DNA from 4 places in the Janthinobacterium sp. BHSEK genome. Region 4 is predicted to be linked to each of the others. Evidence: predicted binding sites of a transcription regulator. Region 4 holds the regulator's gene; each other region holds the start of a gene.

Region 1 (5,521 bases), on a different contig from region 4:
TTATGCTTTTCATGAAAATCCCCTTGTGCTTGAGACAGTTGCTTCATCGTGTAGGGATGCGTCCCTGCCTGCCGTGGAAGTCATCCCATTGCCCGTTTTTAGCTATCTTTTTAGCTACTTCCTGCGCGTACTGAGTACGCAAATGCAAGCTTACTCTTGATGTAAATTAATACAATTTAAATAATACTATTGGTTCAGTTGACAACATCGCATACGGCTATGTACGGCTGTGCCAGCGATAGCCAACATGGCAGGAGGAAATGGCGTGACAAGGCGCGCCAGCTTGTGCTAGCGACGTCCTTGCTTGGGGGAGGCGGCGGGTGCTTCAGTCGCTGTTGTTGCTGACGCCAAACAGGCGATCCTTGGCGTTGAGCAGCTTTTGTACCTTGGCGCCCATTTTCATCAGTTGCGCCATCGATTCGGGCGACAGGCGCTGCAAGTCGTCGAACCAGGTGTTGGCCAGGTCGACCAGTTCATACATTTCGCGCATGCGCTCCTGCGCATATTGATCCACCGGTTCCGTGGCCGGCGCCAGCAGCGCTTCGCGCAGCACCGTCAGGGTGGGGGCCACCTCGCGGCGGCGGCGCTCGGCGGCCACCACGCGGAAGATTTGCCACACATCGCCCAGCGAAGAAAAATATTCGCGCCGGTCGCCGGGAATGCGCGACTGGCGGATCAAGCCCCAGCCCTGCAATTCCTTCAGGCCGATGCTCACGTTCGAGCGCGAGAAACTCAGGTGTTCCGCGATTTCATCCGCGTGTAAAGGATGCTCCGCGACAAACAACAAGGCGTACACTTGCCCCACCGTGCGGTTAAAGCCCCAGCGGCTGCCCATCTCGCCGAAATGGCTGACGAAGGTCAGGATCAGCGGCGTCATTTGGATATTTTGAGTTTTCATAATTATCTGAATTTTTTCACGCCAAACCGCCAGGGTCAATTGATATATGTCATGTTTCGCAGTATTATACAAAAAATCGAATTTACAGAAAATTCTGAAAACTCAAAAAGTATAAGATGACGACCTCGCCACTGTCCTTGCCCCGCTTTATTCTTCCCCGTGCCGCCAGCCTGGCGCAAGGCGGCGCCGCCTTGCTGTGGCTGCCGCAAGCGGCCTTGCTGGCCTGGGCCGTGCAAGCCATGCTCGATGGCGCACCGTGGCGCGCGGCCCTGTGGCCGGCCGCCGGCGTGCTGCTGCTGGGCGTGCTGCGCGCCGGCTGTGAAGCGTGGGGCGCGCGGCGCATGTATGCGGCGGCGCGCGCGCATCTGTCCACCTTGCGCGGGCAAGTGGCGCAGGCGCTGGCGCGCCGTTCGCCGCTGGACCGCCGGCGCGCGCAGTCGGGCCAGGCGGCCAGCGTCATCGCCGAGCAGGCCGAAGCCATCGTGCCGTATCTGGTGCGCTACAAGCCGGCGCGCTGGAAAGTCATGCTCGTGCCGCTCGTCATCCTCGCCGCCGTGACGCCGCTGTCGTGGACGGCCGCCCTGATCCTGCTCATCGCCGCGCCCCTGATTCCCGTCTTCATGGCCCTCGTGGGCATGGGCGCGCAAGCGGCCAGCCGCGCGCAGATGGTGGAAATGGGCGGCATGAACGCCTTCCTGCTGGACCGCCTGCGCGGCCTGGCCACCTTGCGCGCGCTCGATGCCGTCGATGCCACGGCCGCGCGGCTGGACGCCTCGTCGCAATCCGTGCGCCGGCGCACGATGGTGGTGCTGCGCATCGCCTTTTTGTCGTCCGCCGTGCTGGAACTGTTTTCCGCGCTGGGCGTGGCCATGGTGGCAGCGTTCATCGGCTTCTCCCTGCTGGGCAGTCTCGATTTCGGCACCTGGGGCCGCGAACTGAGCCTGGGGCAGGGCTTGTTCATCCTGCTGCTGGCGCCCGCGTTCTTCGAGCCGCTGCGCGAACTGGCCGCCGTCTGGCACGACAAGGCGGCCGGCGAGGCAGGCCTGGCCGGACTGCACGACCTGGCCGCCGAGGGCGTGCCCCTGCCTGGCTTCGGTGCGGAAGTGGCCGCCGTCTCCGCCGCCGCCATGGCGGTGGCGCCGCCGCCCGCCATTGACATCCATCAACTGCGCTTTGCCCATGCCGGCGAAGCGCCCGTGTTCGACGGCTTCGACTTGAGCGTGCGCGCAGGCGAACACGTGGCCCTGCTGGGCGCCAGCGGCGCGGGCAAGACCACCTTGCTGTCCTTGCTGGCCGGCTTGCTGCCCGCCAGCGGCGGCGAGCTCCGCATCGGCGGCGTGCGCCTGAGCGACAACACCGTGAATACCTTGCGCCAGCGCATGGCGTGGATGGGCCAGCGTCCGCATGTGTTTGCCGCATCCGTCAGCCAGAACGTGACCCTGGGCCGCGCAGGGGCGCAGGCCGCGCACGTGACGCAGGCGCTGCACCTGGCCGACCTGGCCAGCGTGGCCCAGGCGCAGCCGGCCGTCATGCTCAGCGATGGCGGCCAGGGCCTGTCCGGCGGCGAGGCCGTGCGCCTGGCGCTGGCCCGCGTGGCCCTGCATCCGCATGCGGACTTGCTGCTGGTCGATGAACCGACGGCCCACCTGGACAGCGAAACGGCGGCGCGCGTCACGGACGCCTTGCTGGCCCTGGCGCAAGGCAAGACCATGCTTGTCGCCACGCACGACCCCGTGCTGGCTGGCCGGCTGCAGCGCACGGTGCGGGTCGATGCGGCGACGCAGAAGGAGGAGGAGCGCGCATGAAAACATCCCTGATATCGCACCCCGTCCTGCGGCAATTGCTGCTGGCCCAGCCCCGCAAGCTGGTCGGCGGTGCCATGCTGGCGGCCCTGACGGCCGTGGCCGGCATGGCCTTGCTGGGCTTGTCCGGCTGGTTCATCACGGCCACTTCGATTGCCGGCCTGCATGCGTCCACCGCCATCGTGTTCGACGTCTTCGGCCCGTCGGCCGGCATCCGCCTGCTGGCCATCGGCCGCACGGGGTCGCGCTATGCGGAGCGCCTCGTCACGCACGACGCCACGTTCGCCGCGCTGGTCAGTATCCGCGTGCAACTGTTTCGCGGCTGGTCGCGCCCGGAAGCGGCCAGCCGCTTGCTGCGCCAGCCCGCCAGGCTGCTGTTCCGCCTGACGGCCGATATCGACGCGCTCGAAGCCCTGTACCTGCGCCTGCTGGTGCCCGCTTTCACGGCCTTGTGCGCGGCCTTGTTGGCCGGCGTGGCGCTGGGCGTGATGCGGTGGCAGCTGGGCCTGGGCCTGGCCGCGTGGCTGCTGGCCGCCGGCGGCGGCATCAGCTGGGTCGTGGCGCAGCGCGCCCGCCGTCCCGCCATCGTGCGTACACGCGCCATCGAAAAGCTGCGCTCCGGCACCATCGACCTGGTGGCCGGCCAGACGGACCTGGTGATGGCCGGCCGCATCGACGCCCACTGCGCCGCGCTGGGGCAGATCGACCGCTCGCTGGCGCAGGCCGATGTCGCCCTGCTGCGCCTGGAGACGGCTGCCGGCGCCGCGTACGGCGTGGCGGGCAGCGCGACCCTGGCAGGGGTGCTGCTGGCCGTGGCGGCGCTGGTCGAACAGCAAACGATGAGTGTTCCGCTGGCGGCCCTGGCCTTGCTGATCGCGCTGACGGCCGTGGAACCGTTTGCGGGACTGCGCCGCGGCGCGCTGGAAGCGGGGCGCATGCTGCTGGCCATGCGCCGCCTGGCGCCGCGCCTGGATGCTCCGGAGGCCGCCGCGCCGCCGGCTGACAGCGCACCGGGCTTGCGCCTGGAGCAGGTCAGCGCCGCGCATGCGGGCAGCCGTGTCGCCATCTTGCATGACGTATCGCTGCACATCGGCGAGGGCGAGCGCGTGGCCTTGATCGGCCCCAGCGGCGCGGGCAAGTCCACCTTGCTGGCCATCGCCGCGCGCGAGCTGGCGCCCCTGTCGGGGAGCGTCAGCGCGCCGTGCGCCTGCCTGTTCACGCAGAAGACGGAACTGTTCCAGGACAGCTTGCGCGACAACCTGCGCCTGGCCGACCCGTCCGCCAGCGACGCGCAGCTGTGGGCGGCGCTGCAATCAGCTGGCCTCGATGACGAGGTGCGGGCCTTCGCGGACGGCCTGGACACCCTGCTGGGCGAGGGCGGCCTGGGCTTGTCGGGCGGCCAGGCGCGGCGCCTGGCGCTGGCGCGGCTGTTCCTGCACGCATCGACATTGTGGCTGCTGGACGAGGCGACGGAAGCGCTCAATGCGCAGACGGCGATCGATGTCCTGCAGCGCCTGCGCGCGCGCAGCGAAGGGCGCAGCTTGCTGATCGCCACCCACTTGCGGCGCGAAGCGGCGCTGGCGGACCGGCTCGTCAGCCTGCGCGACGGCCGTATCGTCGGCGACGCGCGCCGTGGCACGCCAGCCTTCGAAGTGGCGCTGGCGGGCCTGCGCGCAGATTAAGGGATCAAGGAAGGACTGGAGACACAGGCGGTGCCGCACGCCAGCCTGAAGGCGGCGGAAGCAATCGGATTGCATCAGATAGATACCAAGTTTACACACAGTAGGGAAATACCAAGGAAATCATATGGACTTCGATATTGTCGCTTTATCCAGACTGCAGTTCGCGCTGACAGCTCTGTACCACTTTATTTTCGTTCCGCTGACGATAGGCCTGTCAGTGATCCTCGCCATCATGGAGACGGTCTATGTGATGACGAACCGCCCCATCTGGCGCGACATGACCAAGTTCTGGGGTGTCTTGTTCGGCATCAACTTCGCCATGGGCGTGGCGACGGGCGTCGTCATGGAATTCCAGTTCGGCATGAACTGGAGCTATTACAGCCATTACGTGGGCGACATTTTCGGTGCGCCGCTGGCCATCGAGGGCTTGATGGCTTTCTTCCTGGAAGCGACCTTTGTCGGCCTGTTCTTCTTCGGCTGGGACAAGCTGTCGAAGCGGGGCCACCTGGTCACCACCTGGCTGGTGGCCATCGGCTCGAACTTCTCGGCCCTGTGGATTTTGATCGCCAACGGCTGGATGCAAAATCCCGTCGGCGCGGCCTTCAATCCGCAGACCATGCGCATGGAAGTGACGGATTTCGGCGCCGTGCTGACGAACCCCGTGGCACAGGCGAAATTCGTGCACACGGTGTCGGCCGGCTATACGGCGGCATCGATCTTCGTGCTGGGTATTTCCGCCTGGTATCTGCTGAAGGGCCGCCATGTGCAGCTGGCCAAGCGCTCGATGACGGTGGCCGCCTCGTTCGGCCTGGCCGCCACCTTGTCGGTGGTGGTGCTCGGTGACGAAAGCGGCTACCTGTCGTCCGAACATCAAAAGATGAAGCTGGCCGCGATCGAGGCCATGTGGACCACGGAGCCGGCGCCCGCCGCCTTCACGGCCATCGGCTTTCCCGACGCGAAAGCGCGCGAGACGCATTACGCCGTGCACATCCCGATGGTGATGGGCTTGATCGGCACGCGTTCGCTGACGACGGAAATTCCCGGCATCGAGCAATTGGTCGACCGCGGCGAACTGCTGATCCAGGATGGCATCAAGGCGTATGACGCGCTGCAAACCATCCGCAGCGTGGCGCCGGGCA
Region 2 (5,521 bases), on a different contig from region 4:
AGCAGGCGCTGGGGGCACGCCTCGTCAACATCATTTATCCGCTGCACATGGGCACGTATTTTGGCTTGCCCGGCCGCATCATCGTCACCCTGGCCAGCCTGGGCCTGCCCCTGTTCGCCGTTACGGGCTGGATGCTGTACCTGGGCCGCCGCAAGGCCAAGCGGGCCGTGCAGGCGCAGCGCGCGCTGCTGGGCGCCGGCGCGCCGGGCAAGACGGACACAGGTTTACCGACCCTGGTGGCCTACGCCAGCCAGTCGGGACAGGCCGAGCGCCTGGCTTTGGCAAGCGCGCGCGCCCTCCAGCAGGCGGGCGTGGCCGTCGACGTGCAGTCGCTGGAGCAGCTTGATCCCGCGCAATTGCGCCAGTATGAACGGGCACTGATCGTCGCCAGCACCTTTGGCGAAGGCGAGGCGCCGGACGGCACGCGCCGCTTCGCGCGCCTGCTGCAGCAAACGGCGGGCACGCCGCTGGCCGGCCTGGATTTCGGCATGCTGGCCCTGGGCGACCGCCACTACAGCGCCTTCTGCGGCTTTGGCCATGCGCTGGAACAGCAATTGCGCGCGCTGGGCGCCACGCCTATGTTCCCGCTGATCGAAGTGGACAAGCACGATCCCGCCGCCCTGGCCGCCTGGTCGCAAGCGCTGGCCCGCTGCAGCGGCAGCGCCATCGATGCCATCGGCGTGCAGGAAGAGGCATCGTATGCAGAGTGGCGCCTGGCGCGCCGCGTGCTGCTGAACCCGGGCAGCCTGGGCGGCGAACTGCATGAAATCACCTTGACGGGTCCGATCGATGCCAGCTGGGAAGCGGGCGCGCTGGCGGAAATCATCGGGTGCAACGCGGATGGCAGCGAAGGCGACGCGCAAGGTGAGCACAAAGCCCCGCATGCGCCGCGCAGCTATTCGCTCGCGTCGCTGCCGTCCGATGGCGAACTGCAATTGCTGGTGCGCCAGGAACGCCACGCGGGCGGCGAAAACGGGGGCTACGGCGTCTGTTCCGGCTGGCTCACGCGCTTCGCGCCGCTGGGTAGTCCCATCCGCCTGCGCCTGCAAGCCAATCCTGCCTTCGCCCCCGCCCTGGTCGACGTGCCCTGCATTTATATCGGCAACGGTTCCGGCCTGGCCGGCCTGCGGGCACACCTGCGCGCGCGCCAGCGGGCGGGGCTGGCCCGCAACTGGCTGCTGTTCGGCGAGCGCCAGCAAGCTTTTGACAGCGTCTGCGGCGAAGAGTTGCAAGGCTGGCTGGACGCTGGCCACCTGGCGCGCCTGGACCTGGTCTTTTCGCGCGACGGCAACGATGGCGGCAAACGCGAATACGTGCAGGACCGCCTGCGCGCCAACGTCGGCGAGCTGCGCGGCTGGCTGGCGCAAGGCGCCATCGTCTACGTGTGCGGCAGCCTGCAAGGCATGGCGACGGGAATCGATGCTGTACTGCAAGAAGTGCTGGGCCAGGACGGCCTCGACGCCCTGCTGGCGGCCGGACGCTACCGCCGCGACGTGTATTGATCTGCATCAGCCCGCCGCCGGCACCGCCCGGCTATGTGGGCAGGCGCACGGTCATGGCCAGCCATCGGACTACAGTGGGGGCATCGCGGCATGGCAACATGCGCGCCGCCCCACCCACTGTCTGCGAGGCTAGCCATGAAAAACCCCTGGATGAGCATGTACCTGAGCGCCGCCAACCGCATCGCCAACACGGCGCGCGGCCACGCCACGGCCGCCGTCAAGCGCGAAGCGGCGAAAAATACGCGGCAATTGACGCAAGTGTGGTTCGACTCTTTCCTGCCCGCCGCAGGCAAGCCGCGGCGCAGCCGCAAGGCCAAATAAAAGGCGTCACTGGTGCAGTGCGTCACAGCAACTAGTTGAAGTTTCAATCAGATGAACTAAACTGCAAGCATGGTAGTACATAGGACGTGACCGGCAGGCGCCGCATCCCCGCGCCGCCGCCGGGACACCGGGAGACGACCATGTTGACGCTCAAAGTGCTGCTCTGCCTTGCCTTGTCGGCCCTGATGCTCGTGCCCCTCGTGCTGAGGGATGCGATGCAGACGTCGGCCGGGCAGCAGATGCAGGTGCCGAATGTGGATGCGCAGGGCATGTGGGCCCACTGGCCCAAGCAGTAATACGCGCGGCTGAGGGCAGTTGAACAAGCGCGCCGCTGGCTGCGTTGCTTTGACTTGCCGTACTAGCGTACTGTCTGCGTCAAAGACGCCTTGCCGGCGGCGTTTTTCAGCGGCGCCCGCTAGTGGTGTTCAGCGTTAAAAACCGCTTTGTTGCGGGTGGGAATTTGTTCTCTTCGCCGGCGGCTTTCCTGATCCCCTCTTCAGCATACTTTGATCCAGATCATGGATTTCGCCCTTCGCTGCGTCCACACTGGAACAGTCCGCTTCGCACCGCGACGGACTTAACCGGGGGTATCGGCATGGGTAACTCGCATTGGAAGGATGAGATGGCGCTGGGCGTTCCCGTCATCGACGAGGCGCATGAGGCGCTGTTTCAGGAGCTGGCGCGGCTGGGGCAGTTGAGCGACCAGCATTTCAGCGTGGCGTTCCGCGAGCTGATTGCGGCAGTCGAACGCGATTTCCGCGAGGAAGAGGATTTGATGGAACAAATCGGCTTTCCCTCGCTGGCGAATCACCGCGAACAGCATGCGCGCGTCCTCAGCGGCTTGCACCATGCCTGGGCCGCCGTCGATGAAGGCGACCTGGAACAGGGGCGCCATGCGCTGTCGCTGTTGCCGCAATGGCTGATCTTCCACCAGGCCACCATGGACCTGGCCCTGGCGGCGGCGCTGGAACTGGTGCAGCGCCAGCCTAACTAGCAGTTAATTACAGCAACAGCACCGTCGCCTGCTCGGGCAAGACCACGCGGTAGTGTCCCGGATATTTGTCTTCGCCGTCGAAAATCTTGCAAAACACGGGCTGGTTGATGTCGTTGACGGCCGCCTCGTTCATGGGCAGGGTGGCGATCAGCTGTTCGCCATCCATCAACTGCAAGGCGCTGCCCCGCTCGGCCGCGCAAAAGGCCAGCGCTTGCACGTCGCTGGCGAACGGCCGCTTGTACCACGGCGTAATGGCCCGCACGGCGCGGCGGGCGTCGTGCAGGACTTGCCCCACGCGCGTGACGTTCCAGGCATCGCGCGCCACGGACGGCTGCAGCACGATATTGGCCGTCAGTTCGCCCCTGCCCTTGTTCACCAAAAACGTGCCATCCTGCGCGGCGATATCATCGTTGAGCGGCACGACAAACACGCCGCCGGCCGACACCTTGACCGGCACGGGGGCGCCATTGCCTTGCAAGGCCACGCGCACGTCGTCGATGGTGGCGCTCAGCTTGGCAGGAATCAGGCGCAGGGCCATGACCACGCTGCCGCTCGACACTTGCCACACTTTCCGGGCCGTCAGATAACTGTCGCGGTAAGCCGTGAAGCGCACGCGCGGCGCCTTGGCGTCGCTGCTGGCCGTGATCGTCACCGTCTGCGATGGCAGGGCTTCCTCTGCGCTCACCGCCGGCGCTGGCGCAGCGGGCGTGGCCGGCGCAAGGGGGGGCGGAACGACTGCGGCGGCGGGCGGCGCGCTGGCGCTCTGCAGCGGCGCGGGCACGGCCGGCGGCGCGTGCTCCTGGGCCTGGCCCAGCGACACGACACACAACCATCCGGCACAGGCGATCCATGTACGCATGCATTTCTTTCATTAAGGAAAATATTTTGTCAGCGCCTGCATTATCGCAGAAGGCCGGACGATGCGCCGCCCTTGGGCTGCCTGCGCTCCGCCGCCTGCACTATTTTGGTGCGCACGCTTGATTATTTGGCAAATACCCATTATATTGATAATGATTCTTATTCACAAATCATGACTGGAATCATGCACGACCTTTCCGCCGCCATGCGCGGGCGGAACTGCTATCCGAGCCAGATCCCGGGCCAGCGTCACGCCATCCCCCCAGCCACTGCGCCACTCGCCAGACGAGATAGGAACCCTCACGACTAAAAATACACCAGGAAAATAATGCAATCGACCACCGTCCTCTCTTCTTCGCGCCTGCCCGCCTTGCGCCCCCTGCCCCATCTACTACACATCAGTCTGCTCACCCTTGCCGCTGGCGTGGCCCTGCCCGCACTGGCCGCCGACGCCGCCCCGGCTGACGTGACCATGCCGGCCGTCACCGTGCTGGGCCAGTCAATGGCCACCACGGAAGGCACGCAGTCGTACACGGCTGGCGAAGCCCGCAGCGCCACGCGCATGGACCTGTCGCTGCGCGAGACGCCGCAGTCGGTCAGCGTCATCACGCGCCAGCTGCTCGACGACCTGGGCGCCGTGCGGCTGGACCAGGCGCTGGCGCAGACGACGGGCATCCAGGTGGGCCAGAACGACACGGAGCGCACGACGTTTTATGCGCGCGGCTTCGGCATCAACAATATCCAGATCGACGGCATGGCGCGCGGCGGCAATGCGCCGCTGCAAGACACGATTTTGTACGACCGCATCGAGGTCGTGCGCGGCGCCACCGGCCTGATGGGCGGCACGGGCGACCCGTCGGCCACCATCAATATGATACGCAAGCGGCCGGGGAAGGAATTCCAGGCCAGCGCCGGTCTCATCATGGGACGCTGGGATGATCAGCGCGTCGAGGCCGACCTCTCCACGCCGCTCAACGCCGATGGCAGCGTGCGTGCGCGCACGGCCCTGGCCTGGCAAAAACGCGATTCCTACCTGGACATGTATCACGAACGCAAGACGGTCGGCATGCTCATCGTCGAGGCGGACGTGCGCCCCGGCACCCTGCTGACGGCGGGCGTCGACTTCCAGGACAACAAGCCCACGGGCGCCACCTGGGGCGCCGTGCCCTACTGGAATGCGGATGGCAGCCTGGCGAACTTGCCACGCAACACCAGTCTCACGACGCCATGGAGCACCTGGGCCAACAAGCAGCACACCATCTTCACCTCGCTGGACCAGCACCTGCCCGGCAACTGGAATCTGCATCTCGGTTATGCGCGCACGGAAAGCACGAACCGCACCACCGTCGCCTATGCGGGCGCGGGTCATCCCGACCCGGCCACGGGCGAAGGCATGCGTCTGTGGACGGGCGCCTATGGCCCGGGCAAGAACACGGGCGACAATTTCGACGTCTACGCCAGCGGCCCCTTTACCTTGCTGGGGCGCAAGCACACGGCCATCATCGGCTGGAACGGCGGCAACCAGCGCGCCCGCTCGCTGGGCGGCGAGGCGGAAATCAATTACCCGAACTTCGTCCCCGATTACCGCAACTGGACGGGCAACATTCCCCGCCCCGTGTTTCATCCGGACGGCTCGCACACGGAAACCGTGACGCGCCTGGCGGGCGGCTACGTGGCCACGCGCTTGAGCCTGGCCGACCCGCTGCACCTGATCATCGGCGCGCGCAGCAGCACTTACCGCACGGATACGCGCAACTACGATACGCGGGGCGTGCACACGGACAATAGCGACTTTGCCGAAACGCGCAATGAAGTCACGCCCTACGTGGGCGCCGTGTTCGATATC
Region 3 (5,521 bases), on a different contig from region 4:
ACAGCAGGTGCGCCGGCGCGGCGGACGCAAAAGAGGGGTCGGACATTGCGGCCTCCTTAGAATTGCATGATGAGCGTGGCGCTGACGCCGTTCTCGCGGTAATCGCCGCCCCGGTTGCTGGCGTGGCGCGTGTGGCGCAGCTCGATGCTGGCCGTCATGTCCGGCTGCAGGATGCGGTTGTAGCCGGCCGTCATGGTGATGTTGTTGTCGCGCCGGGGCACGCTCAGCGAGCGCACGCTGGCGTAGCCGCCATTGAGATTCACGCTGGTGCGCGCACTGGCTTGCCAGCTCCAGCCCAGGTTGCCGCCGATCTGGCGCGTGCGGTCTTCGCTGCCGAATTCCACGCCGGGCAGCAAGCCGCTGTCGATGCCGCTGGCCGTCTGCGCCGTACGGTCGACAACCGTGATGCCGGCGATCATCGTGCTTTTCGCCGTGGCGCGCGCCATCGTCAGCTTCAGCTGTTTTTGCAGGAAATAGCGGTGGCTGAAGTAATTGATGGCGCCCCGTTCCGGCCCCAGGCTGTTGGCGTAGCGCAGGAAGGCATCGATGCGCAGGCGCCGGTCGCGCGTGTTGGGAAAGATGCCGCGCCATAACTGATCGAGCAACTGGGCCGCGTCGCGGTTTCCCAGGCGAGAAAATTGCGTCGGCATGGTGGTGATGTTTTCGCTGTAGCTCAGTTGCCAGTTGGTATGGCGCTGCAGGAAGTTGGCATCCAGGCTGTAGGTGGTGCCAAAGAAGCGCTTGCCCGTGCTGAAGGCCACGCTGGTGCGCGGCGATGGCGTCCACACGCCGCCCAGCGACCAGAAGCGCCCCTCGGGCGCCTTGCCGCTGGTAGAGATATAGCCTTCCTTTTCCAGGCCGCCGCTGGCCGTGGCCGCCCATTTGCTGCTGAACGGATAGCGCAGGCCCACGCTGCTGCGCTGCATGCGCACGGGCGCCAGCTTGCTGTCCTGCGTGCGGCGCACGTCGTGGCTGGCGTTCCAGGTCCAGCCGCCGGCGCGCGGCTCGCCGCTGAGCAGCAATTCCATTTCATCGCTGTGCACGGACAACAAGTCGCCGCCGCTGTCGACCGTGTTGCGCGTGTAGCGCAGCTCCGCCGTGGCCAGGCCGCGGAAGCGGTGGCGCAAATACGGGCTGATGCCGGTGGTGCGCACGGTGCTGGCATTGTCCGTGTCGGGCAGGTCGTCGATCAATTGGGGACCGAACGGCGAGATGTTGCGCCGGTTCACGCTGGCATCGGCATCGATGAAGAACCAGTCCTTCACCAGCTCGGCGTCGGCCGAGGCGTGCAGCTGGTGGTTATCGGTATCGGCACGCTGTCCCGACAGGTATTTGTGCCAGCTGTAGTCGAGGTGCACGCGCAGGCGGGGGCCCGTGCCGATGAGGGCGATGGCGGGCGCGATTTCCGTGATGAAGTCCGATTGCGCCTGGCCGGGCGGCGCGCGCAAGGCATTGTCCGTATAGCTTTCGCGCAGGCGCAGCGACGGTTTCACCAGCCAGTCGACGGCGCCGGCCGGCGCGGGCAGCAGCAGGGACAGGAACGGCAGCAGCGGCAGCGGAACCCGGCGGCTAATCGTAATGGCCATAGCCGTAGTAGTCGTTGCCGGGGAATGATCTGGTCTTGTTGTAGATTAAATGGATGTGCTCGCACGAGTCGATCTGGCGCAGCGCTTCCTTGACGGCGTGCTGGGTCGTCGTTTCCGCCTCGACCACCATCACCACTTGGCCCATCTGTCCCACCAGCGCGTGCGCCTCGCTGGTGATCAAGAGGGGCGGCGAGTCGAAGACGACGACGCGGTCGGCGTAGCGGCTGGCGATCTCGGCCAGCAAGCGGCTCATGGCCCGGCTGGCCAGCAGTTCCGTCGCATGCTTGTTGCTGCGCCCGGCGGGCAGGATGCTCAGGTTGGCCACGTTGGTTTTCAGGATCACGTCCGCCATCGCCAGCTGCGGGTCGAGCAGCACGTCCATCAGCCCCGGCTCGGGCGGCAGGCCCAGCACTTTCAGCACGGACGGGCGCGCCACGTCGGCATCGACCAGCAGCACTGTGATATCCATTTCCATGGCGATGCTCATGGCCAGGTTGACGGCGCAATACGTCTTGCCTTCGCCGGGCATGGCGCTGGTGACGACGATCAGGTTGCCGTGGCGGATGGCCTCGGCGCCGCTGGCGCGCGCCTGGCGCAGCAGCGGGCGCTTGATGATGCGGAAATCCTCGGCCACCGAACTGCGCCCGCCATCGTGCGTGAGCATGCCCTGCTCGGCCAGCCGGGCCAGGTTCAGGGGCCGGTACTGGGGCGAGCGGGCCGCCTGCGCGCCATCCGCGCCAGCGGCCACCTCCGGACCATCCGCACCATAGGGCACGCTGGCCTCGGCCACGCCCAGGATCGTGGGTTCCTGCTTGCCGCTGTCCTTGCTGCTCATCGTCGCTCCCCTGGTGGCTCTAGAATTTCAGCAGCGCGGCCGTCATGACCCCGCCGTACAGCACGAACAGGCTGCCCAGGCAGGCGCCGAAGCCATAGCGGGCGCGGCGGCGGCGCACCTGCTGCAGCGGCGTCCAGTTCATCGATACCGTGCCCAGCACGTTCAAGCCCGTCGCGTCGCGCAGTTCGGACGGACTGAGGAAGGTGGGGCGCACCTGGCTGATCAGCAGGGCCGCGGCGACGCCGGCCACCAGGGCCACGCCCAGCGCCGCGCTGAACAGCAGCGGGCGGTTCGGGCCGACGGGCGCATATTGCACCGTGGGCGGGTCGATGATCTTGAAGGCCATCATCTCGGTGGTGGAACTGAGTTCGCCCGACAGCTTGGCCGCTTCGCGCCGGCCGATCAGCTTTTCATAGTTTTCCTTGTTGATGATGTAGTCGCGGTTGAGCTGTGCCAGCTGCGATTCCACCTCGGGCACGGCATTGCTCTGCGCCAGCAGCCGTTCATTGCGCGCGCTGTATTCCTGCACGCGGGCGCGGATGGCGGCCACCTTGGCGTCCGCGTCCGTCAGCGCCACCTTCAGCTGCTGCAGCATGGGGCTGTAGTTCTTGCCCGGGTCGCCGGACGCCGTTTTCAGCTTGCTTTCCTCGATCTTGCGCTCTTCCAGCTGGGCCACCAGGCGCTTCGAGGCGATGATGTCGGGATGCAATTCCGTAAATTGCATGCGCAGGTTGTCGAGGTTCTTGTTGAGCGAGGCGATGCGCTCGTCGAGTTCGGGATTCGTGATGGACGACGCGTTCGGCTCCATGTCGAGCACGGGCTCGTCGCCCTCGATCTGGCTCTGGATGGCCTTGCGCGCCTGTTCCGCCTCGACCAGCTCCAGCTTGGCATTGTTCAGGCTATCGGACGACATCAGCAGCTGGCTGCCGTAGTCGATGCCCTGGCGCGGCAGCAGCAGGTTGTTGCGGATCTTGAATTCCTTCACCAGGTTTTCCGCCGCGCTCAGCTTGTCCTCGTAATTCTTGATCTGCTCGTCGATGAATTGCACCGCCTTCTGCGAATCGCCCTTTTTGCCCTGGAAACTGCCTTCGACAAAGATGGTCAGCAGGCTTTGCACCACGTCGCGCACCAGCTTCGGGTTGCGCCCGCTGTAGCTGATGGTGTAGATGTCATAGGCGTTGGTGCCGGTGATCTTGATGCGGCTCATCAGGTCATCGAGCTGGGCCTCGTGCTCGCGCACGGTCTTCGAATCGAGGTCGAGGTCGACCATGCGCATGACGCGCTCCACGTTGGGCCGGCTGAGCAGGGTGCGGCTCATGATGGCCACCTGCTGTTCCGTGTTCGGCACGCTGGTCATGCCGGCCATCAGCGGCTTGAGGATGGTTTGCGTATCGACAAACACGCGCGCCGACGTCTGGAAGTCGTCGGGCAGGCTGATCACCTTGATGAAGCCGACGATGGCCACCAGCCACGCCACCAGCACCGCATGCCAGCGGTATTTCCAGATGCCTTTCAGGCTGGAAAGCAGTTGCTGTATCAATTGCTCCATGTCGCTTCCTTCAGGTAACGGTGCTGCACGGCAGACGGGCGGGCGACGGCGTCTTGCAAGAAATGCTTGTCTGTTGAGTAAGCAAAGTATAGGGCGCCTGTCGAGCAAGATTTCCCAAGATGATTGCTTCTTGATACGCCTCAAGGTTCACTTGCCGGCTTTTAATAATCATAGGAAGTTCGCGGCCCAGGCTGGTTCTGCGGGGCCGGCCATGGACGCGCCATCGACTCGAAGAGGCTCCGCATGAATCCGTTTTGCCGTGCATTTGTCTGCAACACGCTGCTCCTGGCCGGTGCCGCCGGCCTGCTGGGAGGCTGCCGCACCCGCTATCCGCTGGCGCCCGCCGACGACAGCGCGCCCATGCACGATTACCTGATCGGGCCGGGCGATTCCGTCAACATCATCGTCTGGCGCAATCCGGAAGTGTCGCTGACGGTGGCCGTGCGGCCGGACGGCAAGATCACCACGCCGCTGGTGGAAGACCTGGAGGCCAGCGGCAAGACGTCGACCCAGCTGGCGCGCGACATCGAGCAAGCCTTGAGCAAGTTCATCCAGCAGCCCGTGGTGACGGTCATCGTCACCAATTTCTCGGGGCCGTATGGCGAGCAGATCCGCGTGATCGGCGAGGCGGCCAAGCCGCAGGCGCTGCCGTACCGGCTCGGCATGTCGCTGATGGACGTGCTCATCGCCGTGGGCGGCATCACCGATTTCGCGGCCGGCAACAAGGCCAGCATCATCCGCGTGCGCGAGGGCAGCCAGCAGCAGCTGCGCGTGCGGCTCGACGATTTATTGAAGGAGGGCGATATTTCCGCGAATGTCATGATGCGGCCGGGCGACGTTTTATTGATCCCGGAAAGCTTTTTTTAACAGCGGGCTCGACAATATCAAAACAGCACTTATATTTGTCATTTTGTACTTTTCGGCAAATTTCATCGTGTTATTTTGCTATCTAAAGACAGATTTCTTCTGTTTTTTTAGCTAAAGGTGGGAACTTCTCCCGTTTTTGTCTTGTCACAAGGCATTGGCTTCAGTCCGTCTCGACGGCTGCCGATGAACGTGAGGACAAGATGAGCTTTGAAGATGAACCCATTATTTCCTTCGACACGCCCGGTACTTTCAGCGACCTGGTGGTGGGCGAGGGGCAGATCGACCCGGCCATGGAGCATGAGCTCGACCTGCAGCGCTTTCATATCCGCATGGCCAATTCGCGTGGCCGGCGTGAAGCGGCCAGCTTGCTGATCCGCAAGATGTACGGCTGGCGCGGCTATGCCGTCGATCCCGGCATCGCGCACGCCTTGAACAAGATCACCTTGTTCGCGGAAACGGCGGGCACCACCGTCGGCACCATGACCCTGTGCCTCGACAATGACGAGACGGGCTTGCCGGCCGATGAAAACTTCCGCGACAAGCTCGACGTCCTGCGCGAGCAGGGCCGGCGCCTGTGCGAGCCGTCGCGCCTGGCCATCGACAAGGGTGTGAGCAAGCGCGTGTTTGCGGCGCTGATTCATATTTCTTATATCTATGCCCACAATATTCACGGCTTTACGGATT
Region 4 (5,521 bases):
ATGGGTATGCGTATGGCTTACCCAGCTCGCGTTCTACGGCTTGCCGTGGTTGACCTGGAATGGCAGGCAAGCCCTGCTGTTCGATTTGACCACGCGCAAGTTCTACATTTTCGGCGTCGTGCTGTGGCCCCAGGATTTCATCTATCTGGCGGCCCTGCTGATCATCTGTGCGTATTTGTTGTTCCTCGTCACGGCCATTGCCGGGCGGGTATGGTGCGGCTTTTCTTGCCCGCAAACGGTATACACGGAAATCTTCCTGTGGGTCGAACGCCGCATCGAGGGCACGCGCAGCGCGCGCATGGCCCTCGACAGGCAGGGTCCCTCCGTGCGCAAGGCATTCAAGAAGACGGCCAAGCACCTGGTCTGGGGCGCCATCGCCCTGTGGACGGGCTTTACCTTTGTCGGCTACTTCACGCCGATCAAGGAACTGGCGCGCGAGGTGACCACCCTCAATTTCGGTCCCTGGGAATGGTTCTGGGTCTTGTTCTACAGCCTGGCAACCTACGGCAACGCAGGCTGGCTGCGCGAGCAGGTGTGCAAATACATGTGCCCCTACGCGCGCTTCCAGAGCGCCATGTTCGACCAGGACACGCTGATCATCACCTACGATGCCAAGCGCGGAGAACCACGCGGCGCCATGAGCAAGAAGGCTGGCAACAACGACAAGCTGGGCGACTGCATCGACTGCACCCTGTGCGTGCAGGTGTGTCCGACCGGCATCGATATCCGCAACGGCCTGCAGTATGAATGCATCGGCTGCGCCGCCTGCGTCGATGCCTGCAATACCGTGATGGACAAGGTCGAACGGCCGCGTGGCCTGATACGCTACAGCACCGACCATGCGATGGAAAACAACTTCAATTCGAAGCAGATCCGCCAGCGCGCCATGCGCCCGCGCGTGCTGATCTACACGTCCATCCTGGCCCTGATCATCATCGCCGTGTGTACTTCGCTGGCCCTGCGCACGCCCCTGAAAATGGACGTGATCCGCGACCGCGGTTCGATGGGACGCGAAGTGGAAGACGGCATGATCGAAAACGTCTACCGCCTGCAGATCATGAACACCTCCGAGCAAAGCCAGCATTTCAAAATCAGCGCATCCGGCTTGCCGGGCCTGACCTTGCTGACACGCGAGGAAGTGACGTTGCAGCCGACGGAAACGCTGGGCTGGCCGATCCGCCTGCGCGTGCCGCACGGCGTCGGCGAGAAGGGTTCGAACAAGATTGCAATCGAATTGCACTCGCTGGACGACCCGTCGCTGCACGTGCGCGAAAGCGCGGTCTTCATCGTGCCGCGCTAATGCAGGAAGGCCGGTCCCCGCATGGGGGCCGGCCATTTACACAGGAGAAATAGCATGTCCGACAGTCTGAAACTGCAAGCCCCCGTTGCCCCGTGGTACAAGCACCGCTGGCCATGGCTGCTGATGATCGGTCCCGGCCTGTCCGTGGTCGTCGGCAGCTTCATGGGTTATATCGCGTTTACACAACCCGATGCGCTGGTGGTGGGCGACTATTACAAGCAGGGCAAGGCCATCAACCAGGATTTGAAGCGCGACACGATCGCCAGCGACCTGGCCATGGATACGACCCTGGCGTATGACGTCGCCGCAGCGCGCCTGAGCGGTTCCGTGCACAGCTTCGGCAAGGCGTACCAGAGGCCTTTGCTGCTGCACCTGGCGCATGCGACCCTGCCGGAAAAGGATATCAAGCTGCTGGTGCAGCCCGATGCTGCCGGCAATTTTTCCGTGGCGCTGCCGATGCTCGAACGCAGCCGCTGGCAGGTGCTGGTGGAAAACGACAAGCGCGAGTGGCGCCTGTCCGGTATCTGGACCTGGCCGCTGCAACGCAGCATCGCGCTGCACGCGGATGAAGAGCTATAACGTACAGCGCCGGGAAAAAACCGTAGCGAGCGGCAGTGATTTGTGGCTGAGAAGCGCAGCTGTGCTAGAGCACAGCGAGCATCGCAGGCCGCAAAGCGCGACGCGCAGTAGGTTTTGACGGTGCTGTTATTTGCAGACGTCCGTGCCGGCCGTAATGGCCTTCAATTTCGCCGGCTGCAGGATCTCGATCTCTCGGTTGGAGACGCGCAGCCAGCCTTCCTTCTTGAATTTCGACAATAAACGGCTGACGCTTTCGATGGTCAGGCCCAGGTAGTTGCCGATTTCCTCGCGCGACATGCGCAACTGGAATTTACTGCTCGAATAGCCGCGCGCTTCATAGCGCGACGCCAGGTTGACGATGAAGGCGGCAAAGCGCTGCGTCGCCTGCATATTGCCCAGCAACAGCATCACGCTTTGCTCGCGCGTGATTTCCTGGCTCATCATGCGGTGGAAATGGCGCAGCAGGGTCGGCATGTTGCCCAGCAATTGTTCCAGGCTGGAAAACGGGATTTCACACACTTCGCTGTCTTCCAGGGCCACCGCATTACAGTGGTGGCGGTCGGCGCTGATGGCGTCCATGCCCAGCAGTTCGCCAGCCATCTGGAAACCCGTCACCTGCTCTTCGCCGCCCGGATTGATCTGGTAGGTCTTGAAGTGGCCCAGGCGGATCGCGTACAGGTTCTGGAACGAGTCGCCGATGCGGAACAGCGAGGCGCCGCGCACGATCTTGCGGCGGCGGCCGATGATCTGGTCCAGCCTGTCCATGTCGCCCACATCGAGGCCCATCGGCAGGCACAATTGATGCATGCTGCAGGTCGAGCATCGCGCACGCAACGCTTCCACGGTCACTGTGGGCAAGGTTGGAGTGAGTAGCGCTTCAGTCATGTCGGTACCTTTTAGAAAATGCAACAACAAGTTTACTGCATACAGGGTTGCCGTGTGCCAATTTCACCGCAATTTCACCGAATAAACGACGTCCCGCCTTTAATTATATGGCAACATCGTCAAAAGCCCATGCGGAGAGGGCAATTTGCGTGGCGGCGCTTGCCAAGCTGGGGTATTGATAGGAAAATTCCTGACAGCATTATTTGCCGCCTGTGCCGCCCGGTACTGAAAAGGAAATCATGAAGCCTCTCGGCATCAAAGCAAAAGTCGCGCTGGCCACCAGCCTGACCTCGATCGCCATGATCGCGCTGGTCACCATGATCCAGGTGCAGCACATGCGCGACGATTTCACCCGGGTACTGCTGAGCCAGCAGTCGTCCCTGATCAGCCGCACCGCCGCCGAGCTCGACGACAAGCTGGGGATGCTGCTGCAGATCGTCACCCTGACGGCCCGGCAGCAGCCGCCGGAACTGATCGCCCAGCCCGCCCAATTGCGCGAATACTATTCGCGCCGCTCGATGCTGGTGCTGTTCGACGACGTGCTGGTGCTCGACGCGCACGGCGCCGTCGTGGCCGACATGCCAGAAGTGGCGGGGCGCGCCGGCATCAACGTCGCCGAGCGCGAGTATTTCCAGACCGTGCTGCGCACGCGCCAGCCCATGATCACCGAGCCGATGCTGGGCAAATCGAGCGGCATGCCCATCGTGCAGATGGTGGCGCCCGTGCTGGCCGCCGACGGCCAGGTGGCCGGCGTGGTGATCGGCGTGCTGCGCCTGTACAAGGACAACCTGCTGGGGCGCTTGCGCTCGGAAAAGATCGGCAAGAGCGGCTATTACTTCATCCTCACGCGCGGCGCCGTGCCGCGCTACGTGCTGCACCCCGATACCAGCCGTTTGCTGCAGCCGCGCCTGCCGAACGCCAACCTGACGACCACCCAGCTGCTGAAGGACGATGGCGAAGGCAGCATGGTCAGCACCAACAGCCGCGGCATCACGGCCGTCAACAGCTTCAAGCGCCTGAAATCGGTGAACTGGCTGCTGGCCGCCTCGCTGCCCCTCGACGACGCCTTCGAACCGTTCGACGGCGTGCTGTACCGGCTGGTGCTGTGGAGCATCCTCGCCTCGCTGCTGGCCGCAGCCGTGCTGGGCTGGGTCACCGTGCGCCTGCTCTCGCCCCTGGTGCGCCTGCGCGACACCCTGCAGGCGCTGCGCACCAGCGGCAGCCGTTTCACTCCCGTTCCCGTGCAGCAGCGCGACGAGATCGGCGAACTGACGGAAGCCTTCAACGGCCTGATGAGCGAGCGCGACCGCCTGCAGCAGGAACTCGAATCGCGCGCGGCGGAGCTGGAACAGGAGCGCGACCGGGCCGAGGCGGCCAACCGTGCGAAGAGCGATTTCGTGGCCAACATGAGCCATGAAATCCGCACGCCCCTCAATGCCGTGCTGGGCATGGTGTATTTGCTGGGCAATACCAAGCTCGATACGGAACAGCGCAAGTACCTGACCATGGTGCGCGTGGCGGGCCAGTCGCTGCTGGGCATCCTCAACGACGTGCTCGACTATTCGAAGATCGAGGCGCGCCGCATGGAATTGTCGCCCGTCGAATTCGACCTCGACGAAGTCATGAACACGCTGGCCACGACCATGACCATGAATGCGGGTGAAAAGGAGCTGGAACTGGCCATTGCCGTCGAGCCCGACGTGCCGCGCCGCCTCGTGGGCGACGCCCAGCGGCTGCAGCAAATCCTCGTCAACCTGGCCGGCAACGCCATCAAGTTTACCGAGAGCGGCGAAGTGGTGGTGGCCGTCAGCCTGGCCGAGAAAGAAAACGGCCGCGCCTGGCTGCGCTTCGAAGTGCGCGACACGGGCATCGGCATGACGCAGCTGCAGCAACAGCAGCTGTTTGCCGCCTTTTCGCAGGGCGACCAGAGCATCACGCGGCGCTTCGGCGGCACGGGCCTGGGCCTGGCCATCAGCAAGCAGCTGATCCACATGATGGGCGGCGACATCGCCGTCGCCAGCAACGAAGGCAAGGGCAGCCGCTTCTGGTTCAGCGTGCCGTTCGAGATGCTGGCGCAGCCGGCCGAAACGCGGCGCACGCCCACCCTGGGCCAGCTGCGCCTGCTGGTGGCCGACGACAACCGCACCACGCGCGAACTGATCGTCAAGCTGATCGAGGCATGGGGCTGGCTGGCCGACGAAGTGGACTCCGGCTTTGCCGCCATCGAACTGTACCGCGAACGCCTGGCGCAGCAGCAACCGTACGACGTGGTGCTGGCCGACTGGCACATGCCCGTGATGGACGGCCTGGCCACGGCCAAGGCCATCCGCCAGGCGGCGGCCGGCCAGCGCCAGCCCATCGTGGTGATGGTCAACGCCTTCGCCCGCAACCACCTGGAAGAAATCTCCAGCGCGGCCGAGGCCGATGTCGTGCTGATGAAGCCGATCACGGGCTCGAGCCTGTTCGATGCCCTGCACCAGGCGCTGATTGCCAAGCACGACGGCGGCGAGCAGCGCATCCTGCACCAGCCGCTGGGCACGGAACTGGCCGGCGTGCATTTCCTGCTGGTGGAGGACAACCACCTGAACCAGGCCGTGGCGCGCGGCATCCTCGAACACATGGGCGCCACCCTGGACGTGGTGGGCGACGGCTTGCAAGCCGTGGAACGGCTGCGCACGGAAGCGCTGCGCTACGACATCGTGCTGATGGACATGCAGATGCCCGTCATGGACGGTTTCAGCGCCACCCACATCATCC

Evidence for each region. The regulator FNR, encoded in region 4, switches genes on or off when oxygen is low (the NO sensors DNR and NnrR bind a similar motif). The targets are predictions, from matches to a motif close to TTGATNNNNATCAA.
Region 1: the regulator FNR is predicted to act here: its motif matches at 938-951, upstream of cydD (thiol reductant ABC exporter subunit CydD).
Region 2: the regulator FNR is predicted to act here: its motif matches at 2,330-2,343, upstream of AC0V2Y_RS03085 (bacteriohemerythrin).
Region 3: the regulator FNR is predicted to act here: its motif matches at 4,101-4,114, upstream of AC0V2Y_RS22385 (XrtA system polysaccharide chain length determinant).

Annotation. Positions count from the first base shown of each region.
Region 1 is NZ_JBWBYV010000001.1:112,568-118,088, forward strand. Features, by position in the region: gene AC0V2Y_RS00555 (PEP-CTERM sorting domain-containing protein) at 1-13, opposite strand, end outside; gene AC0V2Y_RS00560 (GbsR/MarR family transcriptional regulator) at 326-877, opposite strand; gene cydD (thiol reductant ABC exporter subunit CydD) at 1,015-2,703, shown strand; gene AC0V2Y_RS00570 (amino acid ABC transporter ATP-binding/permease protein) at 2,700-4,382, shown strand; gene AC0V2Y_RS00575 (cytochrome ubiquinol oxidase subunit I) at 4,507-5,521, shown strand, end outside.
Region 2 is NZ_JBWBYV010000007.1:611-6,131, reverse strand. Features, by position in the region: gene AC0V2Y_RS03100 (PepSY domain-containing protein) at 1-1,502, shown strand, start outside; gene AC0V2Y_RS03095 (hypothetical protein) at 1,638-1,823, shown strand; gene AC0V2Y_RS03090 (hypothetical protein) at 1,964-2,119, shown strand; gene AC0V2Y_RS03085 (bacteriohemerythrin) at 2,419-2,817, shown strand; gene AC0V2Y_RS03080 (hypothetical protein) at 2,825-3,676, opposite strand; partial or broken gene AC0V2Y_RS03075 (TonB-dependent siderophore receptor) at 4,004-5,521, shown strand, end outside.
Region 3 is NZ_JBWBYV010000067.1:13,092-18,612, forward strand. Features, by position in the region: gene wecB (non-hydrolyzing UDP-N-acetylglucosamine 2-epimerase) at 1-46, opposite strand, end outside; gene AC0V2Y_RS22375 (TIGR03016 family PEP-CTERM system-associated outer membrane protein) at 57-1,586, opposite strand; gene AC0V2Y_RS22380 (XrtA-associated tyrosine autokinase) at 1,570-2,421, opposite strand; gene AC0V2Y_RS22385 (XrtA system polysaccharide chain length determinant) at 2,441-3,970, opposite strand; gene AC0V2Y_RS22390 (XrtA/PEP-CTERM system exopolysaccharide export protein) at 4,214-4,837, shown strand; gene AC0V2Y_RS22395 (N-acyl amino acid synthase FeeM domain-containing protein) at 5,038-5,521, shown strand, end outside.
Region 4 is NZ_JBWBYV010000005.1:63,738-69,258, forward strand. Features, by position in the region: gene ccoG (cytochrome c oxidase accessory protein CcoG) at 1-1,300, shown strand, start outside; gene AC0V2Y_RS02895 (FixH family protein) at 1,355-1,879, shown strand; gene fnr (fumarate/nitrate reduction transcriptional regulator Fnr) at 2,006-2,764, opposite strand; gene AC0V2Y_RS02905 (response regulator) at 3,004-5,521, shown strand, end outside.